4 regions of the Cupriavidus sp. C3SS-1 genome follow, and region 3 is predicted to be linked to each of the others. Evidence: predicted binding sites of a transcription regulator. Region 3 holds the regulator's gene; each other region holds the start of a gene.
The links. Region 3 encodes sigma-54, which starts transcription at its own class of promoters, with help from an activator protein. Its sites were predicted from a motif close to TGGCANGNAANCTGCTTT; they were not measured.
Positions count from the first base shown of each region.

Region 1: a site for sigma-54 is predicted at 1,208-1,225, ahead of ACIGJC_RS07430 (PQQ-dependent methanol/ethanol family dehydrogenase). Genes of this name have one in related genera too.
Region 2: a site for sigma-54 is predicted at 2,132-2,149, ahead of urtA (urea ABC transporter substrate-binding protein). Genes of this name have one in related genera too.
Region 4: a site for sigma-54 is predicted at 1,750-1,767, ahead of ACIGJC_RS31115 (formate/nitrite transporter family protein). Genes of this name have one in related genera too.

Region 1 is NZ_CP172699.1:1,607,570-1,611,062, reverse strand. Features, by position in the region: gene ACIGJC_RS07440 (histidine kinase) at 1-475, shown strand, start outside; gene ACIGJC_RS07435 (response regulator) at 472-1,092, shown strand; gene ACIGJC_RS07430 (PQQ-dependent methanol/ethanol family dehydrogenase) at 1,289-3,031, shown strand; gene ACIGJC_RS07425 (c-type cytochrome) at 3,114-3,437, shown strand.
Region 2 is NZ_CP172699.1:1,105,780-1,109,272, reverse strand. Features, by position in the region: gene urtB (urea ABC transporter permease subunit UrtB) at 1-692, opposite strand, end outside; gene urtA (urea ABC transporter substrate-binding protein) at 820-2,076, opposite strand; gene cyoD (cytochrome o ubiquinol oxidase subunit IV) at 2,430-2,780, opposite strand; gene cyoC (cytochrome o ubiquinol oxidase subunit III) at 2,781-3,428, opposite strand; gene cyoB (cytochrome o ubiquinol oxidase subunit I) at 3,434-3,493, opposite strand, start outside.
Region 3 is NZ_CP172699.1:395,759-399,251, forward strand. Features, by position in the region: gene ACIGJC_RS01885 (PTS sugar transporter subunit IIA) at 1-252, opposite strand, end outside; gene hpf (ribosome hibernation-promoting factor, HPF/YfiA family) at 629-982, opposite strand; gene ACIGJC_RS01895 (RNA polymerase factor sigma-54) at 1,032-2,510, opposite strand; gene lptB (LPS export ABC transporter ATP-binding protein) at 2,610-3,410, opposite strand; gene lptA (lipopolysaccharide transport periplasmic protein LptA) at 3,440-3,493, opposite strand, start outside.
Region 4 is NZ_CP172701.1:528,560-532,052, reverse strand. Features, by position in the region: gene ACIGJC_RS31120 (bifunctional protein-serine/threonine kinase/phosphatase) at 1-710, opposite strand, end outside; gene ACIGJC_RS31115 (formate/nitrite transporter family protein) at 733-1,545, opposite strand; gene ACIGJC_RS31110 (YitT family protein) at 1,913-2,479, opposite strand; gene ACIGJC_RS31105 (fumarate hydratase) at 3,046-3,468, shown strand.

The DNA.
Region 1 (3,493 bases), 1.2 Mb from region 3:
TGGCGCGCAGCCCGACGGACACGTCGCCTGCGTGGCCCGGCTGCTGCAGGACCTGGTGCGCGGCTGGCGTGGACAGCCGGGCCAGTCGGTGCGGCTCGATTGCGCCGTCGAACTTGGCGGCGCCGTGCTGGGGCCGGACCTGACCTTGACGCTCTACCGGATGACGCAGGAGGCGCTGACCAATGTCATGCGCCACGCCGGCGCCAGCCGGGCGTCGATCTGCATCGCAAGGAATGGTGACCAGGTCTGCTGGTGTGTGGAGGACGACGGCGCGGGCATCGGCAACATCGACGCAGCCCTGCAGCGCAGCCATGGCCTGCGGGGCATGCAGGAACGCGCCTGGGCGCATTGCGCCACGCTGCTGGTCGGGGATGCCGAACGCACCGGGGATAGGCGCGGTTGCCGGGTGAGCGCGAGCTTTCCGCTGCCCGCGCCCGAGCCATCACCGATGCAGGCACGGAGCCAGCCAGCATGAACACGATCGATGTGGTGATTGCCGACGACCACGCCGTGGTGCGCACCGGCTACCGGCGCCTGCTCGAACTGGACGCAGGCATGCGCGTGGTGGCGGAGTTCGGCGATGGCGATGCCGCCTACGACTGGCTGGTCCGTACACGGGCTGACGTGCTGATCCTGGACTTGTCGATGCCGGGACGCGGCGGCCTGGAGATACTGCAGCGGCTGGGCGTGCGTGTGCCGTCGCTGCGCACGCTGGTGTTCAGCATGCACGACAGCGCTGCCGTCGTGATGCAGGCGATGCGCGCCGGCGCGGCGGGCTACCTGACCAAGAGCAGCGCCCCCGACGCACTGGTGGACGCGGTACGCAAGATCGCGGCGGGGCAGCAAGTGCTGTCCGATGACATTGCCGGTTTGGCCGACATGGGTGCGCAGCCGCCGCATTTCGCACTGTCGCCGCGAGAGTTCGACCTGTTTCGCCAGTTCGCGCGCGGCACCGCAATCGAGGACGTCGCCGCGCATTTCTGCCTCAGCACCAAGACCGTGGCCAACTACCAGACGCTGATCCGCAAGAAGATGGGGCTGGCCAACCGCGTCGAGATGCATCGCTATGCGGTGGCGCACGGCTTCGGCTGATCGCGGCCAATGCCGGTTGTTCAGTTCCGGAGCAGGTGCAACGCCATGTTGCGTGCTGACACAGCCCCCACGCCACCATGCGGCGGAAAGCGGCAGGTTGGCGCCGAAAACCGATTGGCATGGGAATTGCCAAGTGGGCCACTGGTTGCGGCGCAGTGGCGCACCGGTGGAAACGGAAAATAACGAGGAGAAGACAATGAGGACGTTACGAGTAGTGATGGCAGTGGCGGCGGCCGTGGCCACGCTGGCCGCGCAGGCGGCGGTGACCGATGCCATGATCGAGAACGATGCGAAGAGCCCCGGCGACGTGTTGTCATGGGGCATGGGACCGCAAGGCCAGCGCTATTCCGGGCTGACCCGCATCAACACCAGGAATGTCGGCGACCTGGTGCCGGCGTGGTCGTTCTCGTTCGGTGGCGAGAAGCAACGCGGGCAGGAAGCGCAGCCGCTGATCCACGACGGCAAGATGTTTGTCACGGCGTCGTACTCGCGCATCTACGCGCTGGATCTGAAGACCGGCAGCAAGCTGTGGAAGTACGAGCATCGGCTGCCGGAGGGCATCATGCCGTGCTGCGACGTGGTCAACCGCGGCGCGGCGCTCTACGACAATCTGGTCATCTTCGGCACGCTCGATGCGCAACTGGTCGCGCTCGACCAGAAGACCGGCAAGGTGGTGTGGAAGGAGAAGCTGGCGGACTATGCCGAGGGTTATTCGTACACGGCAGCGCCCCTGGTCGTCAAAGGCATGGTGCTCACGGGCATTTCGGGGGGCGAGTTCGGCGTGGTCGGCCGGGTCGAGGCGCGCGATGCCAAGACGGGGCAACTGGTATGGTCGCGCCCGGTGGTCGAAGGCCACATGGGCTACAAGTACGACAAGGACGGCAACAAGACCGAGAACGGCGTGACCGGCACCCAGAACGCCAGCTGGCCCGGCGAGACCTGGAAGACCGGCGGCGCCGCCACCTGGCTCGGCGGCACCTATGATCCGTCCACGGGGCTGGTCTATTTCGGCACCGGCAACCCCGGCCCGTGGAACAGCCATATCCGCAAGGGCGACAACCTTTACTCGGCGTCGACCGTCGCCATCGATCCGGCCACAGGGAAGATCGTCTGGCACTACCAGAACACCCCGAACGACGGCTGGGACTTTGACGGCGTCAACGAGTTCGTGACCTTCGACCTGGACGGGAAGCGCATGGGCGGCAAGGCCGACCGCAACGGCTTCTTCTATGTCAACGACGCGACCAGCGGCAAGCTGGTCAATGCGTTCCCGTTCGTGAAGAAGATCACCTGGGCCACCGGCATAGACCTGAAGACCGGCCGGCCCAACTACATCGACGAAGGCCGCCCCGGCGACCCGGCCGGCGGCACCGACCCGAAGAAGGGCAAGTCCGTGCTCGCCGCGCCCGGCTTCCTGGGCGGCAAGAACCAGCAGCCGATGGCATACAGCCCGCAGACGGGCCTGTTCTACGTGCCGGCCAACGAGTGGGCCATGGATATCTGGAACGAGCCCGTCAGCTACAAGAAGGGCGCCGCCTACCTCGGCGCCGGCTTCACCATCCATCCGCTGAACGAGGACTACATCGGCGCGCTGCGCGCGATCAACCCCAAGACCGGCAAGATAGTCTGGGAGGTCAAGAACAACGCGCCGCTGTGGGGCGGGGTCATGACCACCGCCGGTGGACTGGTGTTCTGGGGGACGCCGGAAGGCTTCCTGAAGGCCGCCGACGCCAGGACCGGCAAGGAGCTATGGAAGTTCCAGACCGGCAGTGGCGTGGTGGCGCCGCCGGTCACCTGGGAAGACAACGGCGAGCAATATGTGGCCGTGGTATCGGGCTGGGGCGGCGCCGTACCGCTGTGGGGCGGGGAAGTCGCCAAGCGCGTGAACTTCCTGGAGCAGGGCGGTTCGGTGTGGGTGTTCAAGCTGCATAAGGGCTGAATCCGGGCCGCTTGATGGCCAGACAAGGGCGTCGCCGCGGCGACGCCCTCTTACTTGCAACGTGATAGAGCGGGGAAGCGGTATGAAGAAGGAATGGATGGTATGCGTAGCGGCTTCGCTACTGCTGCCTGGGGTGGTTCTGGCGGGCACGGCGGCCGCTATGCAGCCCGTGGCGGACAAGAACGGATGCTTCGCCTGCCATGGCATGCAAACGAAGCTTGTGGGTCCCGGCTTTGCGGAGGTGGCGGCCAAGTACAAGGGGGACAGCGAGGCGGGCGAGCGGCTCGGCAAGAAGATCCGCGAAGGTGGCAAGGGTGTGTGGGGGCCGGTTCCCATGCCGGCGCACGGCAACCTGAGCGAGGCGGATGCCCGGAAACTGGCGGAGTGGGTGCTGAGCGTCGGGTAGGTAAGGGGCAGTGGGTGCGTGGCACTACGTCCGTAGTGCCACGCGCGCTGCGGGAC
Region 2 (3,493 bases), 710 kb from region 3:
TCGCGGTACTTGCCATCGCTGCCCCGCTCGACCAGGGGCGCCAGCTTCTGGCGGCTTTGCGGATTGCTGTCGCGGCCCAGGATGCCAATGGCCTCAAGCCGCGCATCACGCTGTGCCTTGTCGCCGGCGTTCGTCTCCTCGGCCAGCACGGTGGTGGCCCAGATCACGTCCAGCCGTGCGCGCAGGCCGGGATCGGCCTCCACCTTGCGCGCGGCTTCCACGCCGGCGCGCGAGGCACTTTCGGGCTGGTCGTACAGCGTATTGATGGCCTGCGAGCGCACCGCGATATCGGGCGACTGCAACTGCAGACCGCTCGCGGCGCTGTCCACGATGGCGCGCAGGCTGTTGTTCAGGGTCAGCGATTCCAGCTCGCCGGCCTTGACCGTGACCGGCTTGCCGGTGATCGCATCGACGGTCTTGTCGCCTTCCTGGCGCACCATGCCCACCGATGGGGCGTACTGAAGCGAATCGTCCTGCAGCGCCTTGAGGATCGGGCCGGCCTGCTCGGGAGGGGCCTTGGCCAGCGCGGACAGGGCCGCGGTCTTGGCATCGAAATCGTCCTCGGCCAATGGCTTGAGGTCGGCCTGCGTCAGTGCGCCTGCGGCGGCCGCCCATAGCGGCGCGGCAAGCAGCAGCGCAGCCAGCATGGCGCGCAGCCATGATATGGCGATCTTCGGTAACGATTGGGACATAGGTGCTGGCGAATGGGCGGCGCGTGGTCGCGACCTGTTTTCTCTTGGATCAGGAGACCGGCAGGGACGCGCACCGCCGGCCACGAAGAGCCGGCGATGCACGCCTGCCAGGGTGTGGCACGCTGCCTTACATCACCTTGTCCGGCTTGCCTTCGTTGCCGGAGATGAACGGGCTCCACGGCTGCGCGCGGATGGGCTTGGCGGTCTTCCACACCACGGTGAACTGCCCGTCGCCCTTCACTTCGCCGATCATCACCGGCTTGAACAGGTGATGGTTGTCGCCCATGGTCAGCGTGAAGCCGTCCGGCGCCTTGAAGGTCTGGCCATACATGGCCGCGCGCACCTTGTCGGGATCGGTCGTGCCGGCCTTCTTCACGGCCTGTGCCCACATATGGATACCGACATAGGTGGCCTCCATCGGGTCATTGGTCACCCGCTTGTCGCCGCCGGGCAGGTTGTTCGCCTTGACCCAGGCTGCCCACTGCTTCTTGAACGCTTCGTTCTCGGGGTTCTTGACCGACATGAAGTAGTTCCATGCGGCCAGGTGACCCACCAGCGGCTTGGTATCGATGCCGCGCAGTTCTTCTTCGCCCACGGAGAAGGCCACCACCGGCACGTCCTTGGCCTTCAGGCCCGCATTGCCGAGTTCCTTGTAGAACGGCACGTTGGAGTCGCCGTTGATGGTGGAGATCACGGCGGTCTTGCCGCCCTGCGAGAACTTCTTGATGTTGGCGACGATGGTCTGGTAGTCGCTATGGCCGAACGGGGTGTAGACCTCTTCGATATCCTTGTCGGCCACGCCCTTGCTCTTCAGGAACGCGCGCAGGATCTTGTTGGTGGTGCGCGGATAGACGTAGTCGGTGCCGAGCAGGAAGAAACGCTTGGCGCCGCCGCCTTCCTTGCTCATCAGGTACTCGACCGCCGGAATGGCCTGCTGGTTGGGTGCTGCGCCGGTGTAGAAGACGTTCTTGGACATCTCCTCGCCTTCATACTGCACCGGGTAGAACAGCAGCGAGTTCAGCTCTTCATAGACCGGCAGCACGGACTTGCGCGACACCGAAGTCCAGCAGCCGAACGTGACCGCAACCTTGTCCTTGGTGATCAGCTGGCGCGCCTTCTCGGCGAACAGCGGCCAGTTCGACGCCGGATCCACGACCACCGGCTCCAGCTTGCGGCCGAGCACGCCACCGCTCTTGTTGATCTCGTCGATGGTCATCAGCGCGACGTCCTTGAGCGACGTCTCCGAGATGGCCATGGTGCCGGACAACGAATGCAGGATGCCGATCTTGATCGGGTCCTTGGACTGCGCCATCGCCAGCGGGCTCGCGCCGATCATGGCCGCGGCGGCTACCGCCGACAGCTTCAGCATGTCACGTCGTTTCATTGCAGCTCCCAGTTTGTCGTTTGGTTACGGGACTCAACGCTCCCCGGGTGGTGCATCCGCAACTACCGTGCCATGGCTCGCCAGGACATCGACGGATGGCCAGACGCCGCCGGGGCGACCGGCAAGAGACAATTCCAGGGAGATACCGCGCGAAAGCACCATGCTGGTGCCGGACGGGAACGAACGAGACGCACCGCGCGCGTGCACGGCGCAATCGGGTGCAAGCGAGGCCGAGGGCACGCCGGCGCCGAAAATGGGAAGGCGCCGGGAGGAATGCCGCGCCACGGTGCGCGATGCACCGCCACAAACAAGAACGGGGCCCCAAGGCCCCGTTGTCTATCGTCCAGAGACGATTACTTCATCATCCACGGCATCATGTTCGCGTTCATGTTGTGCATGATCCAGAGCGAGCCGGCCAGCACGATGAACAGGATCAGCAGCGTGAACAGGAACGACATCACGTTCCAGCGCTGCTCCTTCGAACCATCCATATGGAGGAAGTACTTCAGGTGCACGACGACCTGCACCGCGGCCATGCCGAGGATGATCAGCAGGGTCGTGCCGCGGTCCATGGTGCCGTCCATCACGATCTTGAACGGGATGACGGTCAGGATCACCGCCAGCACGAAGCCGATCACATAGGACTTGAAGCTGCTGTGGCCGTGCGACTCGGCGTGGGCCGATGCTGCGTGTTGCTGTGCCATTTACATTGCCCCCATCAGGTAGACCACGGTGAAGACGCCGATCCACACGACGTCCAGGAAGTGCCAGAACAGGCTGAGGCAGTTCAGGCGCTTGGACATGGTCGGGGTCAGGCCCTTCTTGCTGACTTGCCACATCAGGACCAGCATCCACACCATGCCGCTTGCGACGTGCAGGCCGTGGGTGCCCACCAGCGTGAAGAACGACGACAGGAACGCGCTGCGGCTGGGGCCGGCGCCTTCGGCGATCAGGTGATGGAATTCATTGATTTCCATGTACATGAACGCGGCGCCCAGCGCGAACGTGATAGCCAGCCAGACCAGCACCCGCACTTTCGAGCGGTTCTGCAGCGAGATCATCGCGAAGCCGTACGTGATCGACGAGAACAGCAGGATGAAGGTCTCGGTCAGCACGTAGTTGAGCTCGAACAGCTCCTTGCCCGACGGGCCACCCGCCACTTCGCCGCGCAGGACGGCGAACGCGGCGAACAGGCACGCGAACAGGATGCAGTCGCTCATCAGGTACAGCCAGAAACCAAAGATGGTGTTCTCGCTGGTGTCGTGGTGCGCGTGGTCGTGCGTGTCGTCATGCGAGTGCGCATGAGCCGGGGCTTGCGCCGCCCCGAAGCGATCAAGGACTTCTGTCGACATGGTTATCAGGCCTGCGAAGCAATGCGCTGCAGTTGGCGCGTTTCAATCTGCTCGACCTCGGCGGC
Region 3 (3,493 bases):
GGCCAGCCGCATGAAGGCAGCCAGCGGTTGCTTCAGCCCCTTGATGCGCCCGTGCGGAATGGCCACGCCCGCGCCCAGACCGGTCGAACCCAGGGACTCGCGCGCGAACAGGTTGTCGGTCACGGTCGCCCGCGCCACGCCATGGTTGTTCTCGAATAGGAGCCCGGCTTGCTCGAATACACGCTTCTTGCTGGTGACGCTGACGTCGAGATTGATGTTGCCGGGTGGCAGCAGTTTGGCCAAACGATTCATGGGCGATGCGAGGATTTCAGTTAGCAGGCAGATCGGACTGCTCAGCCCGGAAACGAAGTGGGGCCGGGTTGCGGCCACGCCATGGCTTACCAAGCGTTCGGCCATTATAGAGCAGCGTCTCCCCTGTTCTTGTGCAATGCAGCGCCCTGTATGGCCTGGTCCGTGCTGGCGCCGCCACACCTGGGTACGGTGCTCGCGCCGGAGTCGCTACGCGCTATGTCTTGGAGAGCATACACCGTGCTGCGCCAGTTGCGAACACTTGTGTCCAGGACACGCGCAAGGCCAGGGCTACAGATGCAAAAAAGCCGCGCTACATGGCGCGGCTTGCTTTATCAGTCCTGTTTTCAGTGCCCAGCCTTGCGACTGGCAGGCTTGATTATTGCTGCTGTAGTTGAGCCTCGGCCATCTGGTACTTGACCGCTTCACGGTCGTGGCCTTGCACGCGATCCTTGTAGCGAATCACCTGGCGGTCCAGCTTGTCGACGAGTGCGTCGATGGCCGCATACAGGTCTTCGTGATGGGCTTCCACAAAAATGTCCTTGCCCCGAAGGTGCAAATTGATTTCCGCGTACTGACGCCTGTCCTTTTCCTTGTGATTGTCGACTGAGAGTAGCACGCTGACGCCAATGACTTGATCGAAATGCCTGACGATACGCTCCAGCTTCGTTTCCACGTACTCACGCAGCGGAGGCGTGATGTCCAGGTGGTGTCCACTGATCTTGAAGTTCATAGCGCTTCTCCTTCTGAAAGAGCTGCACCAGGCAGGCGGTGCAACTCGGCTACAAAGTCTTGCGGAGATTGACAGCAGGGATCTTCAGGGCTTCGCGATACTTGGCGACGGTACGGCGCGCGACAACGAAGCCTTGTTCACCCAGCAATTCGGCAATTCGGCTGTCGGAAAGAGGACTCCTCGGGTCTTCGGCTCCTATAAGTTGCTTGATCAAGGCGCGGATCGCCGTTGAAGAAGCCGCCCCACCGGTTTCGGTGGAAACGTGGCTGCCAAAAAAGTACTTCAGTTCGAAAGTACCCATCGGCGTTGCCATGTATTTATTGGTCGTCACCCGGGATATGGTTGACTCGTGTAATCCCAGTGTATCGGCAATCTCCCGCAAAACCAAGGGGCGCATCGCGATTTCCCCGTGCGTGAAGAAGTTCTTCTGACGCTCGACAATCGCCTGCGAAACTCGCAGGATCGTGTCGAACCTTTGCTGGATATTCTTGATCAGCCAGCGCGCTTCCTGCAGCTTTTGCTGCAGCCCCGCGGCACCGGATTCACCCTTGGCGCCGCGCAGGATCTGCGCGTACATGTCGTTGATGCGCAGGCGCGGCATCACATCCGGATTGAGCTGCGCGATCCAGCCGCCGCCGCTTTTGCGCACGAATACGTCAGGCACCACGAAGTCCGCTTCGGGGCGGCTGTATGCGTGGCCTGGGTAGGGCGCGAGCGAGCGGATCAGTTCATGCGCGGCCTTGAGCGCCGCTTCATCCACCTGCAGTGCTTTTTTCAGGCGCGTGTAATCGCGTACGGCAAGCAGTTCGAGGTGATGGTTGACGATCGAGAGCGCCAGTTCGCGCTGCGGATGCTGCAGCCGGCGCAGCTGCAGGCTCAGGCATTCGGCCGCATTGCGCGCGCCCACGCCGGGCGGGTCGAAGCTTTGCAGCAGCGTGAGGATCGCCTGCAGTTCGTCGACCTCGAATTCGAGTTCCTCGGGCAACTCAGAGCAGATCTCGTCGAGCGACGCGCTCAGGTAGCCATCGTCGTCGAGCGATTCGATCAGGAAGATCGCCAGGCCCTTGTCGCGAGTCGAGATCTTCAGCGGCGCGAGCTGCTCCATCAGGTGTTCGCGCAAGGTGGGTTCGGCGTCGCGCAGCTGCATGGGCGTCTTCTCGTCGTCCTCGCCCTGCGGGCGCCGCGCGAAATCGTCCAGGCTCCAGTCGCTGCCGTAATCCTCGCTACCGCTGTCGCTATAGCTCTCATCCTCGCTGCCCGGGCTGCTGGGGTTCGCGTCGCTGTTGCCCTGCGGTTCGGCCGGTGCGGGCGCGGGTGCGCTCTGCAGGTTGACCGAGCCATCGGCCGCCACGCGCAGCGGGCTGTCGATCCAGTCGTTTTCGCGCTCCAGCAGCGGGTTTTCCGTCAAGGCCTGCTCGACTTCCTGCTGCAGCTCAAGCGTAGAAAGTTGCAGCAGCCGGATCGACTGCTGCAGTTGCGGCGTGAGTGCCAGATGTTGGGAGAGACGGAGCTGTAGCGACGGTTTCATGCGACCTATTCTATGCGCATCCAACCGATGTTGGAACGGAAATTGCTATCGCTGATGCTGCCTGATCGTCTCTGCCAAGCCCACCTGCCGCCCCCGGCTTCACATGCGGAAGTTCTCGCCCAGGTAGACGCGGCGCACCGACTCGTTGGCGATGATTTCGTCGGGCTGGCCCGATGCGAGTACGGTGCCTTCGCTGATGATGTACGCGTGGTCGCAGATGCCAAGCGTCTCGCGCACGTTGTGGTCGGTGATCAGCACGCCGATGTTGCGTGCCTTCAGGAAGCTGACGATGCGCTGGATTTCGCCGACGGCGATCGGATCCACGCCGGCGAACGGTTCATCAAGCAGGATGAAGCGCGGCGAGGACGCCAGCGCGCGGGCGATTTCCACGCGGCGGCGCTCGCCGCCCGACAGCGACAGCGCGGGGTTGTTGCGCAGGTGGGCGATCTGCAGGTCGTCCAGCAGCGTATCGAGGCGGCTGTCGATCTCGGCCTTCGGCAGCGGCTTGCCGTTGACCAGCTGCAGCTCCAGCACCGCGCGGATGTTCTCTTCCACATTGAGCTTGCGGAACACCGACGCTTCCTGCGGCAGGTAGGACAGGCCCATGCGCGCGCGCTCGTGGATGGCCAGGCCGCTTATGTGCTGGCCGTCGAGCACGATATCGCCCTCGTCCAGCGCGACGAGGCCCACGATCATGTAGAACGACGTGGTCTTGCCCGCGCCATTGGGGCCGAGCAGGCCCACCACCTCGCCGCTCTTCACCTCGAGCGACACGTCCTTCACCACCGTGCGAGACCCGTAGCGCTTCTTCAGGTGGCGCACGACCATCGTGCTGCTGTCGGCACGGGCGTCGGGAGCGGCGGAAGCGGGCGTGGGGGCGAGCATTGCGGTATCGGTCATGGTGGCGGTGATGCGTTCGGGCGCGTGATTCAGGGCTTGCTGGACGGCGCGGGTGCCGACTTCAAGTCGAGGGGCGGGCTGGC
Region 4 (3,493 bases), on a different replicon from region 3:
GCGATTTGCACCGTCGCGTTGTCTTGGCTGCCTCTTTCGATCGCAGCCTCGACCAGGGCTTGCGCGGCACGCTGCAGATCGCCGGCACTGGCGGACAGCGCGCGGTGAAGGTCCATCGCATCCAGATGCTCGTAGGCCCCGTCGGTGGCAAGCAGATAGATCTCCCCGGCTTCCACGTCCCAAGTGCGATAGTCGATCTCGACAAACGGACCCGCTCCGAGGGCACGGCCGAGGTAAGCTTCCGAAGCGGAAACGCATATCCGATGATCGTTGGTCAGTTGCTCCAGTGAATGAGGGTGCAAACGATAGACGCGAGTATCGCCAACGTGCACCAGGTGAGCCTCCCGAGCCTTGAAGATCAGAGCGCTGAAGGTACATACGTAACCTCGGTCGCTGTCGAAGCGGGCATCGCTGCGCCGAGTCTGCCCATGCAGCCACGAATTGATAGCCGCCAGTACGCGCTGTGCGGATCGCCGCACTGTCCAGGCTTCGGATGTGCAGTAGTAATCTTCAAGAAAGGTTCGCACGGCCGCTGCGCTGGCGACCTGGCTCACCGCGCTTGTACTGATGCCGTCCGCCAGCGCCAGCGCGACACCCTTCGTGACGCGCTGGTGACCCCCCGGCTGTGTCACGCCATGAAAGTCCTGGTTGACTGGCTTCCGGCCCGCCTCAGAATGCTGGCCAACGCTGATGCAGAGTCGGCCGTGCATTCGCTTCGACCAATGGTATTGATCAGCCCAGCACGCGTTTCGCGGCCGTCTTGTAGTGCGTGCTGTAGAGCGTAGCGCCAACGAACGTCAGGCCGCCCACCACGTTGCCCAGGACGGTCGGAATCTCGTTCCAGATCAGATAGTCCATGATGGTGAAGTTGCCACCGAGCATCAGTCCCGACGGGAACAGGAACATGTTGACGATGGAGTGTTCGAACCCCATATAGAAGAACACGAGGATGGGCATCCACATGCCGATCACCTTACCCGAGACCGAAGTCGACATCATTGCAGCAACTACGCCCGTGGAAACCATCCAGTTGCACATTACGGCCCGGATAAAGAGAGTCAGCATGCCAGCGGCACCGTGCGCCGCATAGCCAACGGTGCGGCCTTCGCCGATGTGACCAATCTTCTGCCCGATCGCATTGGGTCCCTCGGAAAAGCCGAAGGTGAAGATGATGGCCATGAATATAGCCACGGTGAATGCGCCGGCAAAGTTGCCACAGAAGACAAGACCCCAGTTCCTCATCACGCCTTGCCAAGTGGCACCCGGACGCCGGTCTAGGACAGCCAGCGGTGCTAGCGTGAACACGCCCGTCAACAGGTCGAAGCCGAGCAGGTACAGCATACAAAAGCCCACGGGGAACAGCAGTGCACCAACCAGGGCATTGCCCGTGTTGACAGTAACCGTGACTGCGAATGCAGCAGAGAGCGCAAGGATGGCGCCAGCCATATAGGCCCGGATCAGCGTGTCGCGCGCTGACATCAACAGCTTGGATTCTCCGGCGTCGACCATCTTGGTCACGAACTCGGTGGGGGCGAGATAGGCCATTGGGTATTCCTCTCCGTTTCTTCGTTGGCGCACAAAAGACAAACGGCGTCTTTCCCACGCCGTACACAGTCAGCCGGGAAAGGACGCCGTTGTCCTCGATTTCTACAGGGGTTCGAAAGGGTACGAACTTTTGTACCGCTTGCCAGCGCGGCGCTAGTGCAGCGACGCTGGCAGCAGGCTCTCATCAGCCTGATGCCAGATCCTGTCGCATGTTCCATGCCAGCGATGAGGAGCAGTTCCGGACGACCACCTCAACGTTCGTGGTGCAGATGCGGCGCGCTTTTGGTGCGCGCCGTGGATCCAATTCAATCGTGGTGCAGGCAACCGCGTCCACAGGCAGGTGACTGAGAGAACCCAGCAGCCATGGTCATTGGACCACGTAGCGTCCCGGGCGATGGTTGGTTGTCAATACAAAGTTGAGGACAACGGCACCGAGAATGGAGAGAGCGACGCGCGGCCATGGAACGGTCAGGAGTGCCGCTGCGACGATCGCTGCATCCACCGCCATCTGGATATGGCCGGCACGCCAGTTGCGCCGTTCCTGAAGCACGAGCGCAAGGATACCGACACCGCCGAGACTTGCCTTGTGCCGAAACAGAATCAGGAATCCGTTGCCCAATAGTGCTCCTCCCAGTATTGCGGCAAGCGTGGGATCGAGGGTGGCGAAGCTGAGACAGCGCGGCAGCAAGTCGGTTTCGACGGAGAACAACAGCACGGCCACGAACGTCCGGATAGTGAACGTCGCGCCCATGTATTTCCAACCAAGCCAGTAGAAGGGCAGGTTGAAGACGAAGAACGCTAGGCTAAACGGCATTCCGCCGAGGTAATGGGCAAGGAATGCCAGACCAGCCGTACCGCCCGACAGCAAGCCTGCCTGCTTGAACATGGAGACCGCCAGTGCGACAAGCAGTGTGCCTATCAGCAGTGCCTGCAAGTTCTCTATGGGGGTGTGTTGGACAATTGCAGGCTTCATGGCAGAGGGGGTGAAGACGGCTTCGAGACCTGCCCATCAAGATAAGTGGGGCGCACAGACTATGGGACCGGCAAAGTGTAACGACGCTGGACGCGCCCTTGCATGATCCTGGTCAAGTGTCCGCCGCCGCCAAGCTACAGGTTCGTTCAGCAAGGAGACCGCGCCAAATCTGGGGGACTAAGCGTCAAGACAATGGCCAGAACTGAGGCGGGACCGACCGAACTGCAGAGACGGCGAAACAAGTCTGGCGGGTGGGGGCTATCGGGACGCTTTTGGCTACCGCAGATTGCGCGCTTCGACTTGCCGTCTGTCGCCAGACCGACGGACTGGCACACAAGCTTACACCGAGTATCGATCACAACGTCGTGACGCAACAACGAGTTCAATCATTCTCGGTATCAGCCAAATAAACTGGCGGGATTCGCCGCAATCACAATGAAGAGACTGAGACCGCTGCTACATTTGCCATTCCCGCGGTTATACTCGGCGTTTTCGAACGAAAAATCACCCAAAAGGGACTCAATCACATGACTCGGGTCAAAGCAGTTGCCCCAAACAAGCCTGCGGCAAAGAAGGTTGCCGTGCCGACGAAGAAGGCCAGCGTGCTCGCGCGCGAGGCGCAGGCCGCAAAGAAGCGTCTGCTGAAGCTGCGCACCGACACGAAGAAGGCCATCGAAGCAGCAAAGCGTGAGGTCGCCAAGGCGGCGGAAGCCGCAAGGGCTGCAGCTCGCTTCGAAAAGCAGGCTGCAAAGGACAAGGCGGCTGCAAAGAGGGCGAAGACCGCCGGCGCAAAGAAGGCCATGGCTAACAAGGTGGCTGCGAAGAAGCCCGCAAAAAATGCGGTGCCCGACAATAAGGTCGCTGCGAAGAAGGCGGCTTCGGAAAAATCAATGAAAGCCGTCACGAAAAAGCGGGCCCCGGCAAAGAAGGCGGTTGCGCCGGCAGCCTGATTTATTGCCTCGGCCGGTACGCGAT